Regions from separate parts of the Streptomyces sp. NPDC005761 genome, predicted to be linked through region 2. Evidence: riboswitches for the same ligand, from Rfam matches in the RefSeq annotation. Region 2 holds a riboswitch; the other holds the start of a gene.
What was found. Region 2 has a riboswitch for glycine ahead of gcvT (glycine cleavage system aminomethyltransferase GcvT). Riboswitches for the same ligand answer to the same signal wherever they lie in the genome.
Positions count from the first base shown of each region.

Region 1 (4,363 bases), on a different contig from region 2:
CTGACCGCCGGCATCGTGCACCTCGGCGCAGATGTCGGCGACGTGCTCCTCGAACACACCGTGGGTGGACGGGTAAGTGATCATGAGAACGGCGAGTTCTTCGCGGTGCTTCTCGATCTTGGCGCGGAGGTCCTCGATGTCGACCTCGCCGTCGTCGGCGGTCTTCACCACGACGACCTTCATGCCGGCCATCACGGCGCTGGCGGCGTTGGTTCCGTGGGCGGAGGACGGAATCAGACAGACGGTCCGGCCCTCGTCACCGTTGGCGCGGTGGTACGCGCGCACGGCCAGCAGTCCCGCGAACTCGCCCTGCGATCCGGCATTCGGCTGGATGGAGACCGCGTCGTAGCCGGTGACCTCCGCGAGGCGCTCCTCCAGCTCACGGATGAGGGTCAGGAAACCCTCGGCCTGTTCGGCCGGCGCGAACGGGTGCAGTGCGCCGAACTCGGGCCAGGTGATCGACTCCATCTCGGCCGTCGCGTTGAGCTTCATGGTGCAGGAGCCGAGCGGGATCATGCCACGGTCCAGCGCGTAGTCACGGTCCGCGAGCTTGCGCAGGTAGCGCAGCATCGCGGTCTCGGAGCGGTACTGGTGGAAGACGGGGTGGGTCAGGATCGCGTCGGTGCGCAGCAGCCCCTCGGGCAGTGCGTCGGCAGTCGTGGCGTCCAGGGCCTCGACGTCGCCCTCGGCGCCGAAGGCGGCCCAGACGGCCGCGATCTGGGCGCGGGTCGTGGTCTCGTCGCACGCGAGCGAGACCAGGTCGCCGTCGACGAGGCGCAGGTTGACGCCACGCTCGCGGGCGTCGGCGACGACCGCGGCAGCCCTGCCCGGCACCCGGACCGTGAGGGTGTCGAAGAAGGCACCGGTCACCACGTCGACACCGGCGGCCCGCAGGCCGCCGGCCAGGATCGCCGCGTAGCGGTGGGTGCGCCGCGCGATCGTCCGCAGACCGTCCGGGCCGTGGTAGACGGCGTACATGCCCGCCATCACGGCGAGCAGCACCTGAGCGGTGCAGATGTTGCTGGTGGCCTTCTCGCGGCGGATGTGCTGCTCACGGGTCTGCAGGGCCAGGCGGTACGCCTTGTTGCCGTCCGCGTCCACGGAGACACCGACGAGGCGGCCCGGGAGGCTGCGGGCGAACTTCTCGCGTACGGCCATGAAGCCGGCGTGCGGCCCGCCGAAGCCCATCGGCACCCCGAAGCGCTGCGTGGTCCCGACGGCGATGTCCGCGCCGAGGTCGCCGGGGGACGTGAGCAGGGTGAGGGCGAGCAGATCGGCGGCCACGGTGACGATCGCGCCGAGCTCGTGGGCCTGCGCGATGACGGGCTCGATGTCCCGTACGGCTCCGGAGGCGCCCGGGTACTGCAGCAGCACGCCGAAGACGCCGCGCTCGGCGATCCGGGCCGGGATGCCGTCGGTGAGGTCGGCGACGACTACCTCGACCCCGGTCGGCTCGGCACGGGTCTCGATGACGGCCACCGTCTGCGGCAGGGTCTCCGCGTCGACCAGGAACACGCCCTGCTTGACCTTGCCGACCCGCCGGGCCAGCGCCATGGCCTCGGCGGCGGCCGTGCCCTCGTCGAGCAGCGAGGCGCCGGAGGTGGGCAGCCCGGTGAGCTCGGCCACCATCGTCTGGAAGTTGAGGAGGGCCTCGAGACGGCCCTGGGAGATCTCGGGCTGGTAAGGCGTGTAGGCCGTGTACCAGGCGGGGTTCTCCATCACGTTGCGGAGGATCACCGGTGGGGTGAACGTGCCGTAGTAGCCGAGCCCGATCATCGGGGCCAGGACCTGGTTGCGGTCGGCGAGCAGGCGCAGCTCCGCAAGGACCTCGGCCTCGGTCCGGGCGGCCGGGAGCCGCAGGGCCTCGGCACTCTTGATCACATCGGGCACCGCGGCGGCGGTGAGCTCGTCGAGCGAGCCGTAACCGACCTGGGCGAGCATCTTCGCCTGAGCCTCGGCATCGGGACCGATGTGGCGCTGCTCGAACGGGATGCCCTGTTCGAGCTGGGAGAGCGAAGTGCGGCGGGGGGTCATGATGGAGGCCTCCTGGTCTGTCACGACCTGCGAGGGGCACCACGGCGCGGGGTGCCCGAACGGCCTCCCCCTCTGTCATCTCAACCTGAGAGCTTCACCGGTGCCCGCGGGGCGCACCGGCTTTCACCGTCGGTGAGGGAGAGCTCCGGCCCGGCCGTGGCCGTGCGGAACCCGCCCTGCTTTCCAGAGTGACCTCGTCCGTGCGGTACGGGGGCCTGAGAGATTCCGGGGAGGATTTGCTCCTTCGGCGCCTTCCGGATTGTCTCCGGAGGACTCTCCCGCACGGGGTCAGCAGCCATTGCCAGCGTACCAGCGGGGTATGCGAGGGAGATCTCGAGTGGCCGACACCACGGATCTGCACTTCTGTAGTGCCTGTGGAGTAGCCGTGACCCGTGGGAGGGACCGTGCAGACCGACATCGATCCGCGCAGCCTGATCGGCCGCAAGGCGTTCGACCGCAAGGGCACCAAGATCGGAACCGTGGACGAGGTGTACCTCGACGACGCGACCGGTGTGCCCGAATGGGCGGCCGTGCGCACCGGACTGTTCAGCCGGGACGCATTCGTCCCGCTGGAGCCCAGCGAATTCGTCGCGGACACGCTGCGCGTCCCCTTCGACCGCGCCCTGATCAAGGACGCACCCGACTTCGGGGTAGGACGCCATCTCTCGCCGGAACAGGAGCTTCAGCTCTACCGGCACTACGGTCTGGACTCGGTGCCGGGCGAGAGCGCCCCGGACCGCGATTTCGGCAGGCTGGCGGGCCAGGACGAGTAGTCCACCGGGTTCCGCACGAGCGGCAGCGGATCGGCCGGCTGCAGTTCCGGATCGTCGATCCGGAACGTGCGGACCCGGCCGGGTTCCGATTCCGGTTCCTCGAAGCGCACCGTCACCCGCCCGACACCGCTCCCCTGCACCCAGCCGTGCCCATAGGTGTCATGGCGTACGTCGTGACCGGCCGGCCAGCGCCGCGCGGCAAGCTGCTCCGCAGTCTCCTGTGCGGGTTCCCCGTCCTGCGGTCCTGCCTCGTCCGCCACGGGGTGCGCGCCCGGCTCGACGGCCTCCGGGAGCTCGGCGCCCAGCCGCTCCCCCGCTGCCTGGGCGAACAGATCCTCCTGGGTGAAGTCGGCGAGCCCGGTGACGCCGACACCGAGCAGGCGCACCCCCCCGGTCGTGTCCACGGCCTCCAGGAGCCGCGCAGCCGCCTCTCTGACGACCCTGGGGTCGTCCGTGGGCCCACGGAGCGTCTCGGAGCGGGTGAGGGTCGAGAAGTCGTAGCGCCGCACTTTGAGGACGACCGTGCGTCCTGACCGCCCGGCGGCCCTCAGCCGGTGGACGCAGCGGTCGGCCAGCCGCTCCACCTCGGTGCGCACCCGGACCCGGTCGTGGAGGTCCGTGTCGAAGGTGTCCTCGACCGAGACCGACTTGGCGTCGCGCTCGGCGACCACCGGCCGGTCGTCGTAGCCGGACGCCATGCGGTGCAGGGAACTGCCGTGCGCCTTGCCCAGCAGCCGTACGAGCTCCGCCTCACCCGCTTCCGCGAGGTCACTGATCGTGGTCATACCGGCGCGGCGCAGATGGTCCGCGGTGGCCGGGCCGACGCCGGGCAGCGTGCGTACCGGCATGGGCGCGAGCAGCGCGCGCTCCGTGCCCGGCTCTATCAGCAGGATCCCGTTGGGCTTGGCCTCCTCGGAGGCGATCTTCGCCAGCATCTTGGAGCCCGCGAGCCCCACGGAGCCACTGAGCCCCGTGACCGCCTCGATCGCCTCGCGCAGCTGCTCGCCGATCTCCATGGCCGAGGCGGTGTCGTCCGCTGTCCCGCCCGCTTCCAGGTCGACGAAGGCCTCGTCGAGGCTGAGCGGCTCCACAAGGGGTGAGAGGCGGCCCAGCAGCTCCATGACCTGGTCGCTCACGGTCCGGTAGAGCGTGAAGCGCGGCACCAGGTAGGCCGCGTTCGGAGCCAGCCTCCTGGCCTGTGCCATCGGCATCGCCGAGTGCACCCCGAATCGCCGCGCCTCGTAGGAGGCGGTCGCGACGACACCCCGGGGGCCGAGGCCGCCCACCACGACGGGCTTCCCGCGCAGGCTCGGTTTCGCCGCCTGCTCCGCTGACGCGTAGAAGGCATCCATGTCCAGATGCAGGATGGTGGGCGCGGCTCTCACATCAATCGATGGTGCCCTACGGCACTGACAGTCGCCCCGTGACAGCGACCGGGCCCCGGCTCCCCGAGGCGCGGCCGCGCTCCCACTCGGTCAGCCCGCCCGGTTGCGACGCCGGGCGAGCTCATCGGCGGGGTTGTTCCCGATCAGTGTCTCGCCGGTGTCCACACGCTC
Region 1 is NZ_JBEXXX010000010.1:195,488-199,850, forward strand. Features, by position in the region: gene gcvP (aminomethyl-transferring glycine dehydrogenase) at 1-2,034, opposite strand, end outside; glycine riboswitch at 2,228-2,325, opposite strand; gene ABZ434_RS13125 (PRC-barrel domain-containing protein) at 2,439-2,807, shown strand; gene ABZ434_RS13130 (DNA polymerase IV) at 2,732-4,192, opposite strand; gene ABZ434_RS13135 (MerR family transcriptional regulator) at 4,283-4,363, opposite strand, start outside.
Region 1: it holds a riboswitch for glycine, as region 2 does, so the genes downstream of both, gcvP (aminomethyl-transferring glycine dehydrogenase) here and gcvT (glycine cleavage system aminomethyltransferase GcvT) in region 2, are expected to answer to the same signal.

Region 2 (4,363 bases):
TGCTGGCCGTCCAGCTCCGAGTTGCGCAGGTCGACGAGGACCAGGTGCACGTCCGTGCCGCCGGACAGGACGGAGACGCCGACCTCGGTGACGTCCGGCTGCACCAGGCGCTCGGCCAGGATGCGGGCGCCGTCCAGGGTGCGCTGCTGGCGCTCCTTGAACTCCTCGGTCGCGGCGACCTTGAACGAGACCGCCTTGGCCGCGATCACGTGCTCCAGCGGACCGCCCTGCTGACCCGGGAAGACCGCCGAGTTGATCTTCTTGGCGAGCTCCTGCGTCGACAGGATCACTCCACCGCGCGGACCGCCGAGGGTCTTGTGCGTGGTGGTCGTGACGACGTGGGCGTGCGGCACCGGGTTGGGGTGCAGACCCGCGGCGACCAGACCGGCGAAGTGCGCCATGTCGACCATCAGGTACGCGCCGACCTCGTCCGCGATGCGGCGGAAGGCGGCGAAGTCCAGCTGACGCGGGTAGGCGGACCAGCCGGCCACGATGAGCTTCGGCTTGGACTCCTTGGCGAGGCGCTCGACCTCGGCCATGTCCACGACACCGGTGTCGTCGACGTGGTACGGGACCACGTTGTAGAGCTTGCCGGAGAAGTTGATCTTCATGCCGTGGGTCAGGTGACCACCGTGCGCCAGGTTCAGGCCCATGATGGTGTCGCCCGGCTTCAGCAGCGCGAACATCGCGGCGGCGTTGGCCTGCGCACCGGAGTGCGGCTGCACGTTGGCGGCCTCGGCGCCGAAGAGCGCCTTGATGCGGTCGATCGCGATCTGCTCGACCACGTCGACGTGCTCGCAGCCGCCGTAGTAGCGACGGCCGGGGTAGCCCTCGGCGTACTTGTTGGTCAGGACGGAGCCCTGGGCCTCCATGACCGCGACGGGAGCGAAGTTCTCCGAGGCGATCATCTCGAGGGTGGACTGCTGACGGTGGAGCTCGGCGTCGACAGCGGCGGCGACGTCCGGGTCCAGCTCGTGGAGGGAGGAGTTGAGAAGCGACATCAGGTGGTCCCTTGGGTCTCAGTTACCGGAGAACGCGGTGTACTCGTCGGCGGAGAGCAGGTCCTTCGGCTCCTCCGCGATACGTACCTTGAACAGCCAGCCGCCCTCGAACGGGGCGGAGTTCACCAGCGACGGGTCGTCCACGACGTCCTGGTTCGCGGCCGTGACCTCACCGGTCACCGGCGAGTACAGGTCGCTGACCGACTTGGTCGACTCCAGCTCGCCGCAGGTCTCACCCGCGGTCACCGTGTCACCGACCTCAGGGAGCTGGGCGTAGACGACGTCACCGAGCGCGTTGGCCGCGTACTCCGTGATGCCGATGGTGGCCACGCCGTCCTCGACGGCCGACAGCCACTCGTGCTCCTTGCTGTACCGCAGCTGCTGGGGGTTGCTCATGACCTGAATTCTCCTGTACGCGGGGGAGTGCTGATGAACGATGGTCTTACGGTGTGAGACAGGACTGCGTCACGTACGCGGCGCCCGTGGGCTCTGCGGTTCTACTTCTGCCGCTTGTAGAACGGCAGCGCCACGACCTCGTACGGCTCGTGGCTGCCCCGGATGTCCACGGCGACACCCGCGGTGCCGGGCGTGGCGTGGGCGGCGTCGACGTATGCCATGGCGATCGGCTTGCCGAGCGTGGGCGAGGGCGCGCCCGAGGTGACCTCGCCGATGACCTGGCCCTCCGCGACGACCGGGAAGCCGGCGCGCGGCACCCGGCGGCCTTCGGCCACCAGGCCGACGAGCTTGCGGGGCGGGGCGGTCTCGGCGCGCTCGGCGGCGGCCTCAAGGGCCTTGCGGCCGACGAAGTCGCCCTCCTTCTCGAACTTCACGACCCGGCCCAGACCGGCGTCGAACGGGGTCAGCGCCGTGGTCAGCTCGTGCCCGTACAGCGGCATGCCCGCCTCCAGGCGCAGCGTGTCGCGGCAGGAGAGCCCGCACGGGATCAGGCCACGCGAGGCGCCCGCCTCGGTGAGGGCCTTCCACAGCTGCTCGGCGTGCCCGGGAGCGACGAACAGCTCGAAGCCGTCCTCACCGGTGTAGCCGGTACGGGCGATGAGCGCGGGAACGCCGGCGACCGTGCCGGGCAGGCCGGCGTAGTACTTCAGGCCGTCCAGGTCGGCGTCGGTGACGGCAGCCAGGATGGCGGGGGACTCGGGGCCCTGGACGGCGAGCAGCGCGTACGCGTCGCGGTCGTCGCGGACCTCGGCGTCGAAGCCCTCGGCCCGGGCGGTCAGGGCGTCCAGCACGATCTGCGCGTTGCCCGCGTTGGCGACCACCATGTACTCGGTCTCGCCCAGGCGATAGACGATCAGGTCGTCCAGGATGCCGCCGTCCTCGGCGCAGATCATCGTGTAGCGGGCCCGGCCCGTGGAGACGGTGCCGATGTTGCCGACGAGTGCGAAGTTCAGCAGCGCCACGGCCTCGGGTCCGGTGACGGTGATCTCGCCCATGTGCGAGAGGTCGAAGAGCCCGGCCTTCGTGCGGACGGCGTTGTGCTCGTCGCGCTCACTGGCGTAGCGCAGCGGCATGTCCCAGCCGGCGAAGTCGGTCATGGTCGCGCCCAGCGAACGGTGCAGGGCATCGAGGGCTGTGAGACGGGGGGCGGTGCTCATGGATAAGGCTCCCAGGGCATGACGACGAGGACGATCCCTCCCCATCTGTCATCGGAACCTGAGAGGTTCGCCGAGAGACCCCGCAGGGGTTCGGCTTGCACCTTGGGTGGAGCCGCAGAGCGGCCCGCTTTTCAGATCTGCCTCATCCACGCGGTACGGGGCCTGAGAGATTCAAGGGAGGATCTTGCTCCTTCGGCGCCCGGCACGGGGCCGGGACTCTCCCGCGCGGATTCGAGCGGCCTTTATGCAGTTGACGGGGTCATCATCGCACGCATTGCGGGAGAGTGGGGGGCCGGTACCGATGCCGGTCCGCTGGGGGAATCCGGCGGGTCGGACGGTTGTGCCGCATTACCTTTTCTTTACACTTCTTGGGCAGGTGTGGGTAGCCGACAGGGGGAGGGCGATGACGTTGCAGCGGTACGCGACGACCGCGGGGGTCGCGCACGGCGCACTGCCCGCGCAGCCGGGTGCGCCGGCCAGGGAGAAGGCGGGCCCGCACGCGCCGGTCGTACGGGATCTGCGCCAGCGCGACGGGCGCAGCCCGCGCGGCCTGCACTTCGCGGCGGGCGACGTGGTGGTGGTCTCCGGGCTGCCCGGCAGCGGCAAATCGACGCTCATCGCACGGGCCGTCTCGGCACACGCCATCGACTCCCAGGACACCAGGGACCGCTGGGCGGCCCGGCTGCCCCGCTTACTCCCGTACGCCCTCTACCGCCCGCTCGTCCGCGTCGCCCACTACTGGGGGCTGTGGCGGGTGCTGCGCTCCGGCGCCTCCGTCGTCGTCCACGACTGCGGCACCCAGGCCTGGGTGCGCGGCTGGCTGGCCCGCGACGCCCGGCGCCGCGGCCACACCCTGCACCTCGTGTTGCTCGACGTCACCCCGCAGACGGCGAGGGAGGGACAGCTCGAGCGCGGGCGCGGAGTCTCCGGCTACGCCTTCGCCCGGCACCGCCGGGCCGTGGGGCGGCTGCTCCGGGACACCGAGTCGGGCCTGCTGCCCCTCGGGTGCGCCTCGGCGGTGCTGCTGGACCGGGAGGCGGCGGGCCTGGTCGCGCGGATCACATTCGCAGACGCACAGAGTGAGGCCTGAAAAATGGCTGTCCGATGGCTGGACAGCCCGTGTGCGACTGGCGGGTATCCAGGGACACGGCGTTAACCTCTTGCTGCACGACATGGGGTGAGAGAGGGAGACAGTGGACATTCCGGCACCGGCCCGGACCCATCCGCAGGGCGGATGGCCGGCCAACGAGCTCGAAGAAGTGCTGAGCGCCTCGCTCGGCAGCCCCGAGGCGGGCGGCCGACTGGTGGAGGTGCTCGGCCGCAGCCACCTCTGGGTGCCCCTGCCCAACGGCGGCTCGCCGGACGCCACCGATCTGGATCTGCCGACGCTGGACGTCGAGGGCGCTCCGTACGTCCCCGTGTTCAGCTCCGAACAGCAGTTCCTCACCTGTGTCGGTGCGCACATGTCGTTCACCGTGGCTCCCGCCCGGGAGTTCGCCCGCGGCCTGCCCCCGCAGCTCGGCATCGCCGTGAACCCGGGCGGCGCGGTCGGTATGCCGCTGCCGCCGCCCGCCGTCGCCGAGCTCTGCCGGGCCGGCCGCACCGTGCTGGACGGGCCGGCCACCGGCGGCCGCGTCCGGCTGTACGAGCCGGACTGGCAGGAGGAACCCGTCGACTTCCTCGCCGCCGCGGCCGGGGAGTTCGAGGAGAGCGGCGTCGTGCTCAGCGCCCGCCGCGCCCTGGCCAGCA
Region 2 is NZ_JBEXXX010000017.1:130,378-134,740, reverse strand. Features, by position in the region: gene glyA (serine hydroxymethyltransferase) at 1-1,001, opposite strand, end outside; gene gcvH (glycine cleavage system protein GcvH) at 1,020-1,397, opposite strand; gene gcvT (glycine cleavage system aminomethyltransferase GcvT) at 1,499-2,614, opposite strand; glycine riboswitch at 2,756-2,848, opposite strand; gene ABZ434_RS18245 (AAA family ATPase) at 3,018-3,704, shown strand; gene ABZ434_RS18240 (enhanced serine sensitivity protein SseB) at 3,808-4,363, shown strand, end outside.